4 regions of the Duffyella gerundensis genome follow, and region 4 is predicted to be linked to each of the others. Evidence: predicted binding sites of a transcription regulator. Region 4 holds the regulator's gene; each other region holds the start of a gene.

Region 1 (4,444 bases), 710 kb from region 4:
TGCGCATGAGTTCGCTGCGTCAGTTTGCCGCTACCCAGCCGCGTTATCAGGTGGGCGATCGTCAGCAGTTAACCGATCGCGAAACCCATCAGGTGTGGTGGCCGAATCACGATACCGGCTTCTACCAGACCAAAAACAGTGCCGACCAGTGGAACAGCGACAAGCTCAGTCCCGGCTTTACCGTCACCGTTGGCTGGAAAAACTTCCTGCGCGTCTTTACCGATCAGGGTATCCAGAAGCCGTTCTTCGCTATCTTTCTCTGGACGGTATTCTTCTCCGCCATCAGCGTGCTGTTAACCGTTGCTGTCGGCATGGTGCTGGCCTGTCTGATGCAGTGGGAAGCGCTGCGTGGCCGCGCTACTTACCGTTTACTGCTGATTCTGCCTTATGCGGTGCCGGCGTTTATCTCCATTCTGATTTTCAAAGGCTTGTTTAATCAGAGCTTCGGCGAGATTAACCTGATTCTGGAGAGCCTGTTTGGTATTAAACCGGGCTGGTTCAGCGATCCTACGCTGGCGCGGCTGATGCTAATCATCGTCAACAGCTGGCTGGGTTATCCCTACATGATGATCCTCTGTATGGGCCTGCTGAAGGCGATTCCTGACGACCTTTACGAAGCCTCGGCGCTGGATGGCGCGACGCCCACGCAGAACTTTTTCCGTATTACGCTACCGCTGCTGTTGAAGCCGCTCACGCCGCTGATGATTGCCAGCTTCGCGTTTAACTTTAATAACTTCGTGCTGATTCAGCTGTTGACCAACGGCGGCCCGGATCGCATCGGCACCACCACGCCGGCAGGCTATACCGATCTGCTGGTGAGCTACACCTGGCGCATCGCGTTTGAAGGCGGCGGCGGGCAAGACTTTGGCCTGGCGGCGGCGATTGCCACGCTGATCTTCCTTCTGGTCGGTGGCCTGGCGCTGCTCAACCTGAAAGCCACCCGCATGAAATTTGATTAAGGAGTTCGATTCATGGCGATTGTGCAACCCCGCACGCAAAAAGTACGGCTGGCGCTGACGCATCTGCTGCTGCTTGGTTTTATCGCGCTGATCATGTATCCGCTGCTGATGGTGGTGGCGATCTCGGTGCGCCCGGGAAACTACGCGATCGGCAGCCTGCTGCCGGATCAGATCTCCTGGGATCACTGGAAGCTGGCGCTGGGCTTTGCGGTGACGCATGAGAACGGCAGCGTCACGCCACCGCCGTTCCCGGTGCTGCTCTGGCTGTGGAACTCGATCAAAGTCGCGATCCTGACCGCGGTAGGCATCGTGGCGCTTTCCACGACCTGCGCCTACGCCTTTGCCCGTCTGCGCTTTCGCGGCAAGGCGAGCCTGCTAAAAGGCATGCTGATTTTCCAGATGTTCCCGGCGGTGCTGTCGCTGGTCGCGTTGTATGCCCTGTTTGATCGCATCGGCCAGTACATCCCGTTTCTTGGGCTGAATACCCATGCCGGGCTGGTGTTTGCTTATCTTGGTGGCATCGCCCTGCACGTCTGGACGATAAAAGGCTACTTTGAAACCATCGATGGTTCGCTGGAAGAGGCGGCGGCGCTGGATGGTGCCACGCCGTGGCAGGCTTTCCGCCTGATTTTGCTGCCGTTGTCGGTGCCGATTCTGGCGGTGGTGTTTATTCTGTCGTTTATTGCGGCGGTGACCGAAGTGCCGGTGGCGTCGCTGCTGCTGCGTGACGTTAACAGCTATACGCTGGCGGTCGGGATGCAGCAGTATCTCAATCCGCAAAACTATTTATGGGGTGATTTTGCCGCTGCCGCGGTGCTCTCTGCCCTGCCGATTACGCTGGTGTTCCTGCTGGCACAGCGCTGGCTGGTGAGCGGTCTGACCGCTGGCGGCGTTAAAGGCTAAATTCCTGTTGTCCTTGTTATTTTTGCTGTTGCCACTGTTAGTTATTAGCTGTTCTCTGTGTCTCGGCGGCCTTGATGGCCGCCTTTTTTTATTCCCGGCGCAGACGGTTGCTGTTTGCCAGCCACAGCGTCATCACCAGAATCAGAATCGCCGCGGAGTAACAGAGCGTATCAAACGGATTTTTATGATCGACAATGATCAGCCGAATAATGGCGGTAATGCCGATGTAGATAAAATAGCGCATCGGAAAATGGTAGCCCGACTGAAAGTACTTAATGATCAGCGCAATAAACTCGAAGTAGAGAAAATAGATCACAATCCCTTCGATTAGCAGAAATGAGGATTCCTGCTCGCCCATATTAAGCAGCACATTGGCGAGATGAATGGTCTCTTTGCCGAGAAAGATAATCAGGATAATAGCGAGAATCAGCAGGCCGGTATTCAGCACCCACTGCAGGCCAGTGGCAATATGTTTGCCTGTCATGTCATGCCCTTAGATCATTGAAAATTAGCGCTATCATGATGGGTTGTGAGCTGGATCACAATATGGCACAGAACGAGAAAGTGGAAAAAGCGGGGATGGGATGAAAAAAGGGCGGGAATCCCCGCCCTGTCTGCCTTACTGCCAGCGAATATCGCGATCGCTGGTGAGATTGTAGAGCTGATATTTCCTGCCGAGCATCTGACCGCCGTCGCGCGTCAGCGGCGTCCAGTTGACCTGCGCACGGCCACGGTTCGGCGTGACGGTGAAGAGATCCAGCGGAATCGAAATATAGAAGCCTTTGGTGAAGTCGCCTTCGCCATACTCATCTGCCGAGACGTTGGTTTTGGTCGCGTAAACGCCCACCAACACGCCGCTGTCAAAGCGCTTCGACAGATCGACGGTAACGCCTTTATCCTTCGCCAGATATTGCCCCACGCTCATTTTCAACAGTACGTTATCCACGAATTCAGGCTGCCAGTAACCGGTGATATGGCCGGTTGGTGCCTTGTAATCGTTGAACTTCATCATGTTGTCCCAGTCGCGCTGGCGAACATAGTTGGCGTCTACGCCTACCGCCCAGCGTGAGTCGAGCGGACGATAAAGCACTTCGCCGCCGACGCCGCCATACATGGTTTCCAGATAGCCGCCGTAGAGCTGGCCATAGAAGCCGTTGCCGAGCTGGCCCATGTAGTTCGCCTGCAAATCGTTGACGTAGACATTGTTATCAACGTAATCACGAATATGCGTGCGCACGCGCGGCAGCGAGGAGTCAGATGGCGCGCCGTTATAGTTGAACTTGTCGTAGTTGTTAGCGAGGTTACCGAACAGGCTGCCGCCCACCAGCAGGTGATCGGTAAACCAGTAATCGAGGTTCGCCATCACGCCGACCTGATAGAGATAGAAGCTCTCCGGGCCGCCAACCGACTGATTCAGCACCGGCGACAGGTTGAAGTTCAGGCGCTCTGGCGCGATAAACAGCCCCTGTTCGGTCGCGCCCGGATCAACCGGATCGACGCGTTTCTGCGCCAGCTTCTGCTCATGGCCCAGCGGATAACCGGTCAGCGACTGACGCAGGCTGGCGACGTTAGTCTCGGTGGTCACCTGCGGCAGATTGAAGCGGGTCTGCGTCACGCGAATGGTGTCGATATTTTCCGGCAGGTTATTCATCACGATGCGATTGGCGCGATCCACGCCTTCAACGGTATCGCGATATTTATACTGCTCGCCGCTGACGTACAGCGTGTTGCCTTTAACCTGAACCTTCGGCGCGTCGAGACCGGCATTATATTTCAGATCGGTGAGCTGATCCGCCACCACGGTTGACTGCAACAGCAGCGGCTGAGGATGCGGATCGTAAGCGGGCTTGCTGCTGTCGATGTGGCTTTGACGCAGCTCGTTAAAGTTGGTGCGAATAGTGACGCCGAACATAAAGGTGTTGCCACGCTCATAGCTGGCGTTGACATCGGCCCAGTCGGTAACACGATAAATCGCGCCAACGTTGACCTTGCTGCGCTGCTCCAGCTGACCGGCAAAGTCATTCTGGTAATCGTTGCCTTCATATTCCATTTTCAGGCGCAGCGGCTGCCACGGCGTCTGGTATTCAACGCCGCCAAACAGCGCCGCCGGACCGTGGAACATTTGCGAGCCGTTGATCGACCCGGCGGTGTTATCCCCCCCGCGATTACAGAAGCTGTCGCTGTATTCACAGAACGGGTTTTTAACGTTGCCGCTGTTGCCGATATAGCCCCAGCCGAGGCCAAAGGTGAAATCAAAGGGTCCCCAGGCTTTGCTGGCAACCAGATATTCGCTGTCAAACAGGCCGGTGCCGCCGAGATCGCGCGTGCCCAGCGCCACTTCTGGCAGCCAGTACCCTTCCTGCCACAGGCGCAGTTTGAGATCGAACGCCTTATCTTTGTAGCTCTGTGTGCCGCTGAAACTGTCGACGGCGCTGTAGCGGCGCGTGCGCACATCGGTGTAACGCACGGTGGTTTCCAGCCACGGGAACAGCTGCAGTGATGCCGAGTAGTAACGATACTGATCGTTATCGCGGAAGTTCAGGCTGAACTCGCCCTCTTTCGCCATTCGCGCAGTAGGAACC
Region 2 (4,444 bases), 310 kb from region 4:
CCATGGTCGCCGAACTTGTCGGCATCTTTACTGGAGCCGATTCCGAAAGAATCCAGCACCATGATAAACGCACGTTTCATGTACGACTCCTGCGCGTGAGCGCATCAAATTTAAAAAATCGATCAGAGTAGTATACGGCTATTGGGTGATTCTGCGATAGACCATCGGTGTGGTTGCTGCCGCCTGCTCCGAAGTTTGTACCGCGGCGCGGATCTCCTGCGCGGCCAGCTGCCAGCTCGCCTCATCAGCGGCATGCACAACGGCCAGCGGCGTCTGCTGATCCACTCGCTGACCCAGCGCGGCCATCTCGCTAAGGCCGACGCTGTAATCGATGGTATCGCTGGCGCGACGACGGCCGCCACCCATGGTGACGATGGCCATGCCGATGGCACGCGTATCCATCGCCGTGATCACGCCAGGGCGTTCGGCGTAGACCGCCTTGCTTAAGGTTGCGGCAGGCAGATAGCGATCCATGTTGCTGATGAAATCAGCCGGGCCACCCTGTGCCGCCACCATGCGGCCAAAGCACTCCGCCGCCGCGCCGTTGTCCAGCACCGTCTGCAGCTGACGACGCGCATCGGCGTCGTCGCTGGCCAGACCGCCCGACAGTAGCATTTCGCTGCACAGCGCCAGCGTCACTTCCAGCAGACGCGGATTACGGTAGGCACCGGTGAGGAAATTCACCGCCTCACGCACTTCCAGCGCGTTACCGGCGCTGGAGGCGAGCACCTGATTCATGTCAGTCAGCAGCGCACTGGTTTTGCAACCGGCGCCGTTCGCCACGCCGACGATCGCCTGCGCCAGCTGCTCTGAGGCTTCAAAGGTCGGCATAAAGGCGCCGGAACCCACTTTGACATCCATGACCAGCGCATCCAGGCCTTCCGCCAGCTTCTTCGCCAGAATCGAGGCGGTGATCAGCGGAATAGAATCCACGGTGGCGGTAATATCGCGAGTGGCATAGAAGCGTTTGTCCGCTGGCGCCAGCGAGTTGGTCTGGCCGATAATCGCCACGCCGACCTGCTTGATCATCTGCCGGAAGCGTTCGTCGTTGGGGAAGATATCGAAGCCGGGGATCGCCTCAAGCTTATCGAGCGTGCCGCCGGTGTGACCCAGCCCACGCCCGGAGATCATCGGCACGAAGCCGCCACAGGCCGCGACCATCGGGCCAAGCATCAGCGACGTCACGTCACCCACGCCGCCGGTGGAGTGTTTATCCACCACCGGGCCGGCAAGATCCAGCGCCTGCCAGTTGAGCACGCTGCCGGAATCGCGCATCGCCATGGTCAGCGCCACGCGCTCAGAGAGCACCATATCGTTAAACCAGATGGTCATGGCCAGCGCGGCAATCTGCCCTTCCGTCACGCTGTTATCGCTGACGCCCTGAATGAAAAAACGGATCTCTTCTTCGCTCAGCACCTTGCCGTCACGCTTTTTGCGAATAATTTCCTGTGGCAAAAACATGTCGATCTCCCGATCTTTTAGCGCAAAGAGTTAGTAGCTGGAGGTGCTGGCGGCAACCTGATGGCCCGTGGCCTGCAGCAGGCTGGTTAACAGGCTCGAGGCGCCAAAGCGGAAATGACGCGCATCGGCCCAGTCGCTGCCCAGAATGTCATCGGCCAGCTTCAGGTAGATCGCCGCATCGTCAGCGGTACGCACGCCACCGGCAGGCTTAAAGCCAACCTGCTGCTGCACGCCTTTGTCACGGATGACGCTGAGCATGATTTGCGCCACTTCCGGCGTGGCGTTCACCGGCACTTTACCGGTAGAGGTTTTGATGAAGTCGGCACCGGCATCGATAGCGATTTCAGAGGCCTGACGGATCAGTGCTTCTGATTTCAGCTCACCGGTTTCAATGATCACTTTCAGCAGCACGTTAGCGGCGGCGCAGGCTTCTTTACAGGCTTTCACCAGCGCAAAACCCACTTCCTGGTTGCCTGCCATCAGCGCGCGATACGGAAACACCACGTCAACTTCATCGGCACCGTAGGCAATTGCCGCGCGGGTTTCGGCCAGCGCGATATCGATATCATCATTGCCGTGCGGGAAGTTGGTGACCGTCGCGATGCGCACCTCTGGCGTGCCCTGCTCGCGCAGCGCCTTGCGGGCAACCGGGATAAAGCGCGGATAGATGCAGATAGCGGCTGTGGTGCCCGCAGGCGAATTGGCCTGACGGCATAGCGCGATCACTTTGGCATCGGTGTCATCGTCGTTCAGGGTGGTCAGATCCATCAATTTCAGCGCGCGCAGCGCAGAGGCGGTTACATCACTCATGTTTATTCTCCAACTTGCAGACAAGGTAAACGCGCCGTGCAGCGCGCAATGTTAAAATAATAACAGACTGAACCCGACGGAAACGTGCGGACAATCACATCACCACGGCGAAGCGGCGGGCAGATGGGCAATAACGTGCCTCGCCGCGGCCTTTCAATGTGATAATTTTAACATAGAACGGGCCGGGGTTGGAAATCGCCAATGGGCTCAAAATGCGAACAGGCGTCGGGTGGTAGCGTAAATCGTGCTGGCGATCTGCTCAGCCGGTTCACTGCGCAGTTCGCACAGCGCCTGCCAGACACGCCGCACCTGTTCCGGCCGATTCGGCTCGCCCTGAAAGCCATTCAGCGGCATATCGGGCGCATCGGTTTCCAACAGCAGCGATGAGAGCGGCAGCTGCGCGATGGTGTTGCGCGTCTTGCTGGCGCGTGGATAGGTAATGGTGCCGCCGACGCCGATCGCATAGCCCAGCTTAATAAACGCCTCTGCCTGCTGCAGGCTACCGGCAAAGCCGTGTACCACGCCGCGCCGGGGCAGATCGATGCGACGCAGGTGCAGCGCCAGCTTGTCGTGCGTGCGCCGGGAATGCAGGATCACCGGCAAATCGTGGTCGCGCGCCAGCCGAAGCTGCGCATCGAGCAGCCATTGCTGTCGGCTAAAGTCCGGCTGCTCCATGTAGAGATCGAGACCGATTTCACCGATTGCCACCAGCTTAGGCGGCTTGCTGGCGAGCAGCGTGTCCAGCTGCGCCAGATGGGCATCCTGATGCTGATTAATCACAACAGGATGCAAACCCAGCGCGGCCCACAGCGGTGGGTGATCGCTGGCCAACTTCAGCACGCCGGCAAACCGGCTGGCGTCCACTGCGGGCACAATGATGTTTTCCACGCCTGCCGCGGCAGCCAGACGCAGGCTTTCCTCGGTGCGATCGATAAAAGGGGGAAAATCAAAATGGCAGTGGGTGTCGATAAACATCTCTTTCATCCGATAAACCTCAGAACAGGATTAAGCAGTTTACCTTTGGCAGGCGCGACGAAAAACAGCGATACACGAGGAAGAAAACAGAGGGCGTCGAAACGCGGATAAAGCGAGTGTTCACTGTTGTGCGGCAGCAGCGCCTTATTGCAAAAAGCGCCGCCGCACCATAAAAAAACGCCCTCAGCGAGGGCGTTTTTCTGTGCAGGCGTTGTTCAGACGTTCTCTGCCGTAATCTTCCTGTACGATACCGGAAAACCAGTCATTATTCCCTGCGGTCCAGACAGCATCGTTATCAAACCACTCTGCCCAAACCAGCCACATCTGGCCTTTCCATTGTTTCCATTTGCCAACGACGATGTCGCCATTCATGACTGAACTCCGATCTTACAGGCGATCAACTGTTCTAGAGGCGCTTACGGCCCGTGAACAGGCTGATCAGGAACAGGATGATACCTACCACGAAGACAACTTTAGCGGCCCATGCTGCGGTACCCGCCAAGCCACCAAAACCCAACGCGGCTGCAATCAGTGCAATGACCAGAAAAATAATACCCCAACGAAACATAAGCCTCTCCTTAACCATAGTGAAATCGAACTGCTTGTGCATCCAATCCAGGGGAGTATCCCGCGAATCGTCTTTTTATATACCGACTGCAGCCTGCGAACAGGCTGCATAAATCATTACGATTTAACGGTCAGGTCGTTTTTAACGCTTTTCACGCCTTCAATGGCTTTTGCGATACCTTCTGCGCGGTCTGACTGCGCTTTGTTATCGACGGTTCCTGATAACAGAACAACGCCATCATTGGTTTCCACTTTCACTTTACGTGAAGGGATGATGTCATCTGCTAACAGTTTAGCCTTAATTTCGCTGGTTGTTGCAGCATCGCCTGCATAACCTTTAACTGACTGATTTTTGCTGTCTTTAACGTGTAGCTTATCGCTAACGGATTTCACGCCTTCAACTTTTTTAACCAACGCGACGGCTTTTTCTGCCTGATCCTGAGAGGTAACGAAACCGCTCAGCGTGACCACGCCGTTGTGCGTTTTAACGGAAATGTCTGTGCTTTTAATTGCGTCGTCATCTACCAGTGCAGCTTTTGCTTTGGCAGTAACACCGCTGTCATCCATAAAACCATCGACTTTTTTCATAGAACTATCGATTTTAGAACCTGCGCTGTCGGCGGTGTTCTGT
Region 3 (4,444 bases), 1.2 Mb from region 4:
GTAAAGGCGACGCGAATGGCACCGTGTGGACGATCGCTGGCCGCCAGCTCCGCCATGGCGGTCATGATTTCAGCGATACCCGCTTTATCATCAGCGCCCAGCAGCGTTTTACCGTCGGTGGTAATTAACGTATGGCCAATCAGTTGATGCAGCACCGGAAACATCACCGGCGATAGCGCCTCTTCACCGTTGCCCAGCGCAATGTCTCCGCCGCGATAGTCTTCAATAATTTGTGGTGCAACGTGCTTCGCCGTGAAATCAGGCGACGTATCCATGTGGGAAATAAAGCCAATCACCGGCGTCGGCCAGTCAACATTGGCGGGCAAGGTGCCCATTACCACCGCGTGATCGCTTAGCGTCACATCAACAAAGCCCAGCGCCAGCAGCTCTTCCTGCAGCTTTCTGGCCATCAGCCACTGCCCTTCCGAGCTCGGTACAGTCCGTGCCTGCGGTCGTGACTGACTTTCAATCGCGACGTAATCTAAAAAACGCTCAAGTAATTGTGTCATTATTTATCCCTCAGAACAGGCCGTTGTGATTATTGACGTCCTGGCGGCGCTTCGCCTTGTTTCACATCATGCTATTGATACTAAAGCGTAGTGCGCTTTACCACCCCGCGTCGATCGGAAAGTCAGGATGAAGAAAAAAGAGTTTATTGCTCAGGATCTGCTGAGCAAAATTTATCAGCACAGCGCCGAGCCGTTGCAGCGACTGCCGCCGGAGCGACAGCTGGCAGAGGAATATGGCGTGTCGCGCTTTACCATTCGTCAGGCGCTGGAAAAGCTGGTGAGCATTGGCATTATTCGCATCGTGCAGGGTTCAGGGATTTATGTTTCCGCCGAGGCGCGTAACAACCCGCTGATCTACAACTCGATCACCGAGAAGCGCTTTGATCAGATGCACTATCGCATGATCAACCTGCATAAAAAGCTGCCGGACAGCGATCAGCAGCAGGCGTTCGCCCTCGGCGACAATGACTATGTCTGGCAATTTTGCCGCCTGCGCTATGTCGATCAGCGCTGCACGCAAATTGAAACCTCCAGCCTGCCCGCCGCCGATTTTGCCGATCTCAACCAGCGAGTGATCGAAAGCTCACTGCAACGCTATGTGATGGCCAAAGGCCTGCGTATTTCGCATTCGCTGACCCGCTATGAAGCGGTGGCGGTCGACAAGGCGCAGGCGGCGCTGCTGGGTTGTAAACGTGGGCAGCCCGCGATGCATATTCAGCATCGCGGCATTCTGGAAGGCGGGCGAATCTATATCATGAGCGACGTGATCGACATTCATTACGCCTGCACCTACGTGATTCCGTTTAATCACGACAATCTGCGCTTTCGCACCGGCGACTAAGGCGTGTGCATGGCGCCATTGGGCAAGCGGCTCTGCGTCCACTCATGGGGCCGGTACACCAGCGGATACGCGGCGGCCTGCGTCTCATCAAAGCCCACGCCGATGCCGGGCAGCTCGCCGGGATAGAGATAGCCGCCTTCGGCCACCGGCGCGCCGGGAAACACCGCCTGGGTTGCCGCATCGGCGGGAAGATATTCCTGCACCGCGGCGTTGTGCAGGTGAATATTGAGATGGGTATTCACCGCCACGGCGATCGGCGTCATATCCGGCGGCCCGTGCCAGGCGAGGCGTACGCCAAACGCCTGACAAAGCACCGCCAGCTTCAGCGCTGGCGTAATGCCGCCGATTTGTGACACATGGCAACGGATAAAATCGATGCGCCGGTTGACGATCAGATCGTGCCATTCTGCCGGATTGTTAAACAGCTCGCCCATCGCCAGCGGCACGCTGGCATGCGCCCGCACCTGCTCCAGCCAGCCGCTCTGCTGCGGTGACACAATATCTTCAATAAAATAGGGTTGATAGGGTTCCAGCGCTTTCGCCAGCTGAATGGCCTGCTGCGGAAAGAGCCGTTCATGCACATCGTGCAGAATGTGCAGGCGCATACCGTATTTTTCGCGCAGTGCTTTGAACATCGCCACGGTGTTGGCCATGTACTCATCCTGATCGTAATAGGCACCTGGCGTCGGTTCACGGGTGGCATGCAGCTGCTGCGGCGTGCCGCCATAAAAACCGAGCTGACAGCGCACGTAGCGATAGCCTGCCTCCTGCAAGGCGTCTACCTGCGGATAGAGCGCCGCCAGCGATTCCGCCGCGCAGTGGCTGTAGACCGCAATCGCATCTTTCGATTTGCCGCCAAACAGCTGATACAGCGGCATTCCCGCCAGCTGACCTTTGATGTCCCATAGCGCCATATCGATACCGGCAACGCCGTTGTTGATCACCGGTCCGTTCCGCCAGTAGGCGTTCACCATCATCATCTGCCAGAGATCTTCGATGTGGTTGGCATCGCGGCCCATCAGCAGCGGCTTCAGATACTCCTCCACCATGGTTTTTACCGCCAGCGGCCGTTGCTGAAAGGTGGCGCAGCCGAGGCCGGTGATATTTTTGTCGGTGCTGACGCGCACCACCACCAGATTATGCCGGTCGGGTTTGGTAATAAAACATTCAATATTGGTAATACGCGTAGGCGTCATAACAGCTCCCAAATATAACGCGGCCGGTGAATAACAGTGCCGGATGTGCCGTTATTATTCCCGCCTCCGGGCGCGTTTTGCCACTACTTTATTTTGGTTCACGCCGCTGCGATAAAGAGACGAAAAAACGGACCAATTGGCATAAACGTTCCACATAAGGCCTTTTACAGCGTGATTGTGTGAGCTAAATCAATTTTTATTGGTTGGTTTTACCACGCCGACTCACATAGACTCAGCTCGCGTTAGTGCTATCACCAGGCGCGTTCACAGGAGCAGTAAAACATGAGCAACCCCAGCATAATTAATAAGATCATTGATGGCGTCGGCGGCAGGGAAAATATCAACAACGTCTGGCACTGCATGACCCGTCTGCGCTTCGATTTAATTGACGATCGCAAAGTCGATCAGCAACAAATAAAAAGCCTGGCCGGCGTGCTGGGCGCGCAAATACAGAATGACCAGTTTCAGATTATTGTCGGGCCGCAGGTTAACAGCTGGTTCCAGCCGTTAACGGCGCAGCTTAACCTTGATAACAGCGCGGTACCGGCTGAAAAGCGCGCACGTAAAAGCACGATCTCGCTGTTTATGGATACCGTGTCCGGTGTGTTTGGCCCGATCGTGCCCGCTATCGCCGGTGCCGGCATGATTAAAGGACTGTTGGCCGGACTGGTGGCGCTGAAGGTACTGTCGGCGCAGAGCCAGACGGTGTTGATCATCGACCTGATCGCCAGCGGCGTATTCTGGTTCCTGCCCTTTTTTCTCGCCGTCTCGGCGGCAAAAATGTTTCGCACCAATGAATACCTGGCCGCCGCGGTGGCCGCCTGCCTGATGTATCCCACGCTGATTGATGCAGCGAAAGCGCTGGCCAGCCATGCGCCGGGCGCCGTCAGCACCTTCTGGCTGTTTGAGATGCTGCCGGTGCCGATTTTTAACTACGCCTCCAGCGTGATTCCAGTGATCTTCTCGGTACTGGCGCTGAGCTATATTCATCGCGGCGTCGATCGCATCATGCCGACGGTGCTGAAAACCGTCTTTACGCCGACGCTGACGCTGTTTATCGCCGCGCTGGTTGCGCTGACGGTGATCGGTCCGGCGGGGATCTGGCTGGGCAAGGGGTTAGCGTGGCTGATTGAGGGGCTGTTCGGCTTCTCCGCCAGCCTGGCGGGCCTGGTGGTCGGGGCGATTCGTCCGCTGGCGGTGCTGACCGGCATGCATCACGCCATGACGCCGATTGCCCTGCAGAATTTCACCGATCGCGGCTATGACATGCTGATGCCCATGATGTTTATGGCCAACATGGCGATCGCTGGCTCCACCTTCGCCGTCTGGTTTCTTAACCGACAGAGTGAGGATCGCACGGTCACGCTGTCGGCAGCAATTTCCGCCCTGCTCGGCATCACCGAACCGGCGCTGTTTGGCGTGCTGACGCGGCATAAAAAGGCCTTTGTCTCCACCATCATAGCCAGCGCCTGCGCGTCGGCGTTTATCGCCTTTTTTGGCGTGCGGCTCTATGGCTATATTCTGTCGAGCATTTTCAGCCTGCCCGCCTACATCGGCCCGTGGTTTATCTACGCCGTGCTCGGCGTGATCATGGCGCTGACCCTCTCTTTTAGCCTGACGCTGCTGCTGTTACGCCCGCGTCGCTAAGCTCTCTCTGGCGAGCGGCGGCCTGCTGCTCGCCGCCGTTTGCCGTTGCCAGCATGCGGCCATGCCATTGCCGCTTTTTTCAGGTATCATCCCGCCCTTCACGGGGTCTGAGCATGCGCTGCGGCGCGATCGGCCATTCGGCAACTTAACCACTGAGTGACTAAAATGACGCAAACACGCGCGCAACAGGCGCTGGTTACGCTTTCTGGCATCAGTAAAGCTTTTGACGGCAAATCGATTATTGCCGATTT
Region 4 (4,444 bases):
CGGCGCGGCGCTAAAACCACAGCACGCCGGTAAAGCGCGCGATATCTTGCAGGCCGCCGCAGAGGCGGGCGTGATGATCCTTACCGCTGGCACCGACGTTATTCGCCTGGTGCCTTCGCTGATTATCACGCCGGAAGAGATCGACGAAGGCATGGCACGCTTCGCTCAGGCGGTGGAAAGCGTCCTGGCACACTAATCAACCGGCGGGCAACCGGATCCGCCAGGTTATTTATTCCGTAAGCGCCTGACCAGCCACTGACCGTGGTGCGGGCGCTGCTGCCATGCCAGCGATGAGATGGTATGCATCACGCGCAGATGATCGAGAATGCGTTTTGCATGCCGTTCCACAATCGTCACCGGCCCTTCATTCAGATCTTCAGGTTCCTCCAGCACATTGCTGTCCGAGCCCGGGCCATCATATTCCAGCCGCTGCTGACAGCGTTGCAGGCCAATTTCCAGCGATTGCAGATAACGTTCCGCCAGCGCAGGCGTCAGCATGGTGTGTTCACGCGCGAGGCTGGTAATGGCGTTGATGTGCTCAACGATAAACTGGCTGTGCGTCACCCACAGCTTCATGTCATCAAGATACCGGGAATTAAAGCCCGGCTCTTGCATCGCCTGATTCAGCGAGTTAAACAGCGCATTGTGCGCCTGATTGACCCGCATGCGTTGCCAGGCGAGCTTTTGCGGCGACTGCTCCGGCCCCAGCAGTTGCCGTAAAGCATCCTGATAGGTTTCCAGTGCATCATGGGCATTCTGACGTAGCAGGCCGCTCTGCCACTGCGGCCACAGCCAGACCATGCCGGCAAAGGCGATCAGGCAGCCCATCAGCGTGTCCATCAGACGCGGCAGCAGAAAAGCGGAGCCGTTCAGCGACAGCAGCTGCAACGTCCAGACGGTGGTCACGGTAAACCCAACCATTGCCCAGCCGTAAAACTTACGGATGATCAGATAGCCACCCAGCGTGATCGCCAGCATGATCAGCAATACCACCGATTCCGGTACGGCAAAGCGCAGCGTGGCGGCGGCGACAATCAATCCCGCCAGCGTGCCCAGCGCCCGGTGCTGAATGCGTACGCGCGTGGCGCTGTAGCCATTCTGGCTGACGAACATAATGGTCATCAGAATCCAGTAAGGCTTGGGAATATCGAAGAACAGCGCCAGCGTACTGCCAAACATCAGCATAACGGCGAAGCGAGCAGCGGTGCGCAGCGCGGCGGATTTCAACGACAGATAGCTGCGTAGCGCTGGTAAAAGCGGCAGTCGACGCTGACGATCGGCCATCAGGTCGCGGCGGTAAAGTGGGCGCTGAGTGCGCAGCACGCGGCCGATGCGGCTGAAATGATAAAAGCAGAAGTTACCTACCGGATTATCAGGATGCTGGCGGGCGATTTTCTCCAGCGCCTGCAACGGCTTATCCATCTCAAAACGATCCGGCATGCGATGATAAAGAATGTCGTCAGCCAGCACGCGCAGGCGAGCAGAAATGACGCGAGCGTTCCAGCGGATTACTGCCTCGGCATGGCTCTTTTCCACCAGCTTTTGCACCTCTTCCGGCTGATGCAAACTCACCGAAATGTGCTCCTGCAGATCCAGTGCCACCTGAAATGCCCGCGTCAGCCGCTTGTGGCTGTTGTCACGATTGGCCGCCAGCATGTGCATTTGCTGATAACAGGTATTAATGAGATCGACCACTTTCTGTTGCCGTGCCAGCAACGGCGGCAGCGCTTTTTCAGGATCGGTGAGCTGGGTCAGCAGGCTGTATTTTTTATCACAATAATCTGCCAGTTCACGATAGATCAGGCTGAGTGTCTCGCGCATCGGCTGCTCTTCCCACAGCCAGAACCAGAACGCATTGAACAGCCCATACCATAAGGTGCCACCAATATAGAGCAGCGGCGGTGCCCAGATCGGCAGCTTACCTGTCAGGCTCAGGGTAAAGATGGCGGCGATCAGTGAACCCGATAACAGGCGGCCATGCAGCGGGCTGATTTCGCCCAGCACGCCGAGCAGCATGGTCATCGCAAACAGGATCGCGGGCAACGGAATGCCATGCAGCGTTAAGACCTGCATCAGCAGGCTGCTGGTTGCAAACAGAGAACCGCCCACAATTAGCCGCTTAAAAAAGCGTTTGTGCGGCGTATCAAGACCAGAAATATTACAGCAGGCAGGAACCAGCGAGAACAGCAGGCCTTTTTGCAGATCGCCGCACAGCCAGCTGATGGCCACCGGCAGGCACAGCACCAGCGTCTGCCGCAGGGCATAATTTACTTCAGGGTGGTAGATGAGTCGGCGCCACATCAGCTTTTCACAACATAGAAAACGGCGTGATGAGCAATCATCACGCCGTCGGGGTAAGAAAAATCAGCGAGTGCCGTAGACGACGATCGTTTTACCGTGTGCAGAAATCAGGTTTTGATCTTCCAGCATTTTCAGAATGCGGCCCACCGTTTCGCGGGAACAACCAACGATCTGGCCGATCTCCTGACGGGTGATCTTAATCTGCATGCCATCCGGGTGCGTCATCGCATCAGGCTGACGCGCCAGATTCAGCAACGTTTGTGCGATGCGGCCGGTCACGTCCAGGAACGCCAGGTTGCCCACTTTTTCTGAGGTAACCTGCAGGCGACGCGCCATCTGTGAGGACAGACGCATCAGGATGTCGGGGTTAACCTGAATCAGCTGGCGAAATTTCTTGTAAGAGATCTCAGCCACTTCACAGGCGCTTTTCGCGCGAACCCAGGCGCTGCGTTCCTGACCTTCTTCGAACAGGCCAAGCTCACCGATAAAATCGCCCTGATTAAGGTAAGAGAGGATCATCTCTTTGCCTTCTTCATCCTTAATTAACACCGCAACTGCACCTTTAACGATGTAGTAAAGCGTCTCCGCTTTTTCACCCTGGTGGATGAGCGTGCTTTTGGATGGATATTTGTGAATATGGCAATGTGACAGGAACCATTCGAGTGTAGGGTCTGTTTGCGGTTTGCCGAGAACCATTCGCTATTATCCTCTGTTGTAATCGTGCCCTAAACACAGGGGCAAGATTCCCTGTCAGGCGTTGAAATAGTAAAGCTATTCCTTTGAAGGAAAGTCGGCGGGCTGCTGTTTTGAGTTTTGCTCATCAGTGCTCCCGTTTTCGCTTGCGCAACGAAAATATTACAACTTCGTTTGTAGCACAGCTTTCACTTACTGTCTTCTGTTGTCTCGCTTCAGCATGATGTACATCGTGTCAGATTGCGCTTTTAGCAGGGCAGGTTGACGCGATCATACTCACACTCGATCAATGGTTATAGTAAAGCGCATGTCAGCGGAGCGAAGAGCATAATCCCCGCTTTTAGGAGAATCCTCAGGCGTGCAGTACTGCGTAACAGCATGAGTATTGACGGGCCGGTGCGTGATTGCGGCGAGGATAATATCACTGGTAGCAAGCATTTGCAGTGCAGTCGTGCGTTTTCTTTGCTGCTGACGGCAAGAGCGGGCTGGTTTGCATAGCGGAAAAGTATTATCGGCAGTCTGTATCGCCCGATCTCATATCATGATCGTCCGCAGCGCAAAAATCAGGACAAGGGCGAGGAGAGAATAGCGCACCTGCAGAACACCAATACGTGATGATTAACAGGCGTAACGGCTGGCGCAGCGGGCAATGGTCAAACCGCTAAGGTTAACGATTTGTAAAATATTTGTGATTGCCGCCCGCGGCCCGGCTGCATTTTATTCGATCTTTTTACCTTCCATTAAACGTTGTACCAACGGCGTCATAATCAGTTCCATCGCCAGGCCCATTTTGCCGCCCGGTACCACCAGCGTATTGATGTGCGAGATAAACGAGCCCTGCAGCATGGCGAGTAAATAAGGAAAATCGATATCTTCCAGGCCGCGGAAGTGAATCACCACGAAGCTTTCATCCAGCGAGGGAATATCCCGCGCGGCGAAGGGGTTTGAGGTATCCACCGTTGGAACGCGCTGAAAGTTGATGTGCGTGCGCGAAAACTGCGGCGTGATGAAATTGATGTAATCATCCATTGAGCGCACCACGGAATCCATCACCGCTTCACGCGAGTGACCGCGCTCGCTGGTATCGCGCACCAGCTTCTGGATCCACTCAAGATTGACGATAGGCACCACGCCGACCAGCAAATCGACCTTGTCCGCCACGTTATGCTGCTGTGTGACGACGCCGCCGTGCAGGCCTTCGTAAAACAGGATGTCGGTGGGTTCCGGCAGCGGTTGCCACGGCGTAAAGGTGCCAGGCACCTGGTTCCACGGCACCGCTTCATCATAGGTGTGCAGATATTTACGTGACTGGCCGGTACCGTTCAGCCCGTATTCAATAAAGGTCTGTTCCAGCAGGCCAAAATCGTTAGCCTCTGGGCCAAAATAGCTGACGTGGCGCCCGGAATCGCGCGCTTTACGGATCGCCATATCCATTTCAGGCCGGGTAAAA

Evidence for each region. Region 4 encodes CRP, which controls carbon source genes, mostly activating them, when cyclic AMP is high. Its sites were predicted from a motif close to ATGTGANNNNNNTCACAT; they were not measured.
Region 1: the regulator CRP is predicted to act here: its motif matches at 2,390-2,407, upstream of psiE (phosphate-starvation-inducible protein PsiE).
Region 2: the regulator CRP is predicted to act here: its motif matches at 2,428-2,445, upstream of deoC (deoxyribose-phosphate aldolase).
Region 3: the regulator CRP is predicted to act here: its motif matches at 2,724-2,741, upstream of EM595_RS07340 (enolase C-terminal domain-like protein).

The regions. Positions count from the first base shown of each region.
Region 1 covers NZ_LN907827.1:3,461,614-3,466,057, forward strand. Annotated here, with positions in the region: gene malF (maltose ABC transporter permease MalF) at 1-959, shown strand, start outside; gene malG (maltose ABC transporter permease MalG) at 972-1,862, shown strand; gene psiE (phosphate-starvation-inducible protein PsiE) at 1,951-2,346, opposite strand; gene EM595_RS15870 (YjbH domain-containing protein) at 2,482-4,444, opposite strand, start outside.
Region 2 covers NZ_LN907827.1:704,595-709,038, reverse strand. Annotated here, with positions in the region: gene deoB (phosphopentomutase) at 1-80, opposite strand, end outside; gene deoA (thymidine phosphorylase) at 139-1,461, opposite strand; gene deoC (deoxyribose-phosphate aldolase) at 1,492-2,271, opposite strand; gene EM595_RS03195 (TatD family hydrolase) at 2,479-3,255, opposite strand; gene EM595_RS03190 (CsbD family protein) at 3,430-3,618, opposite strand; gene EM595_RS20565 (DUF1328 domain-containing protein) at 3,653-3,814, opposite strand; gene osmY (molecular chaperone OsmY) at 3,931-4,444, opposite strand, start outside.
Region 3 covers NZ_LN907827.1:1,591,237-1,595,680, reverse strand. Annotated here, with positions in the region: gene pepT (peptidase T) at 1-509, opposite strand, end outside; gene EM595_RS07345 (GntR family transcriptional regulator) at 637-1,350, shown strand; gene EM595_RS07340 (enolase C-terminal domain-like protein) at 1,347-2,546, opposite strand; gene EM595_RS07335 (PTS transporter subunit EIIC) at 2,829-4,193, shown strand; gene potA (spermidine/putrescine ABC transporter ATP-binding protein PotA) at 4,359-4,444, shown strand, end outside.
Region 4 covers NZ_LN907827.1:392,794-397,237, forward strand. Annotated here, with positions in the region: gene argD (bifunctional acetylornithine/succinyldiaminopimelate transaminase) at 1-196, shown strand, start outside; gene EM595_RS01675 (YccS/YhfK family putative transporter) at 226-2,301, opposite strand; gene crp (cAMP-activated global transcriptional regulator CRP) at 2,365-2,997, opposite strand; gene EM595_RS01685 (phosphoribulokinase) at 3,712-4,444, opposite strand, start outside.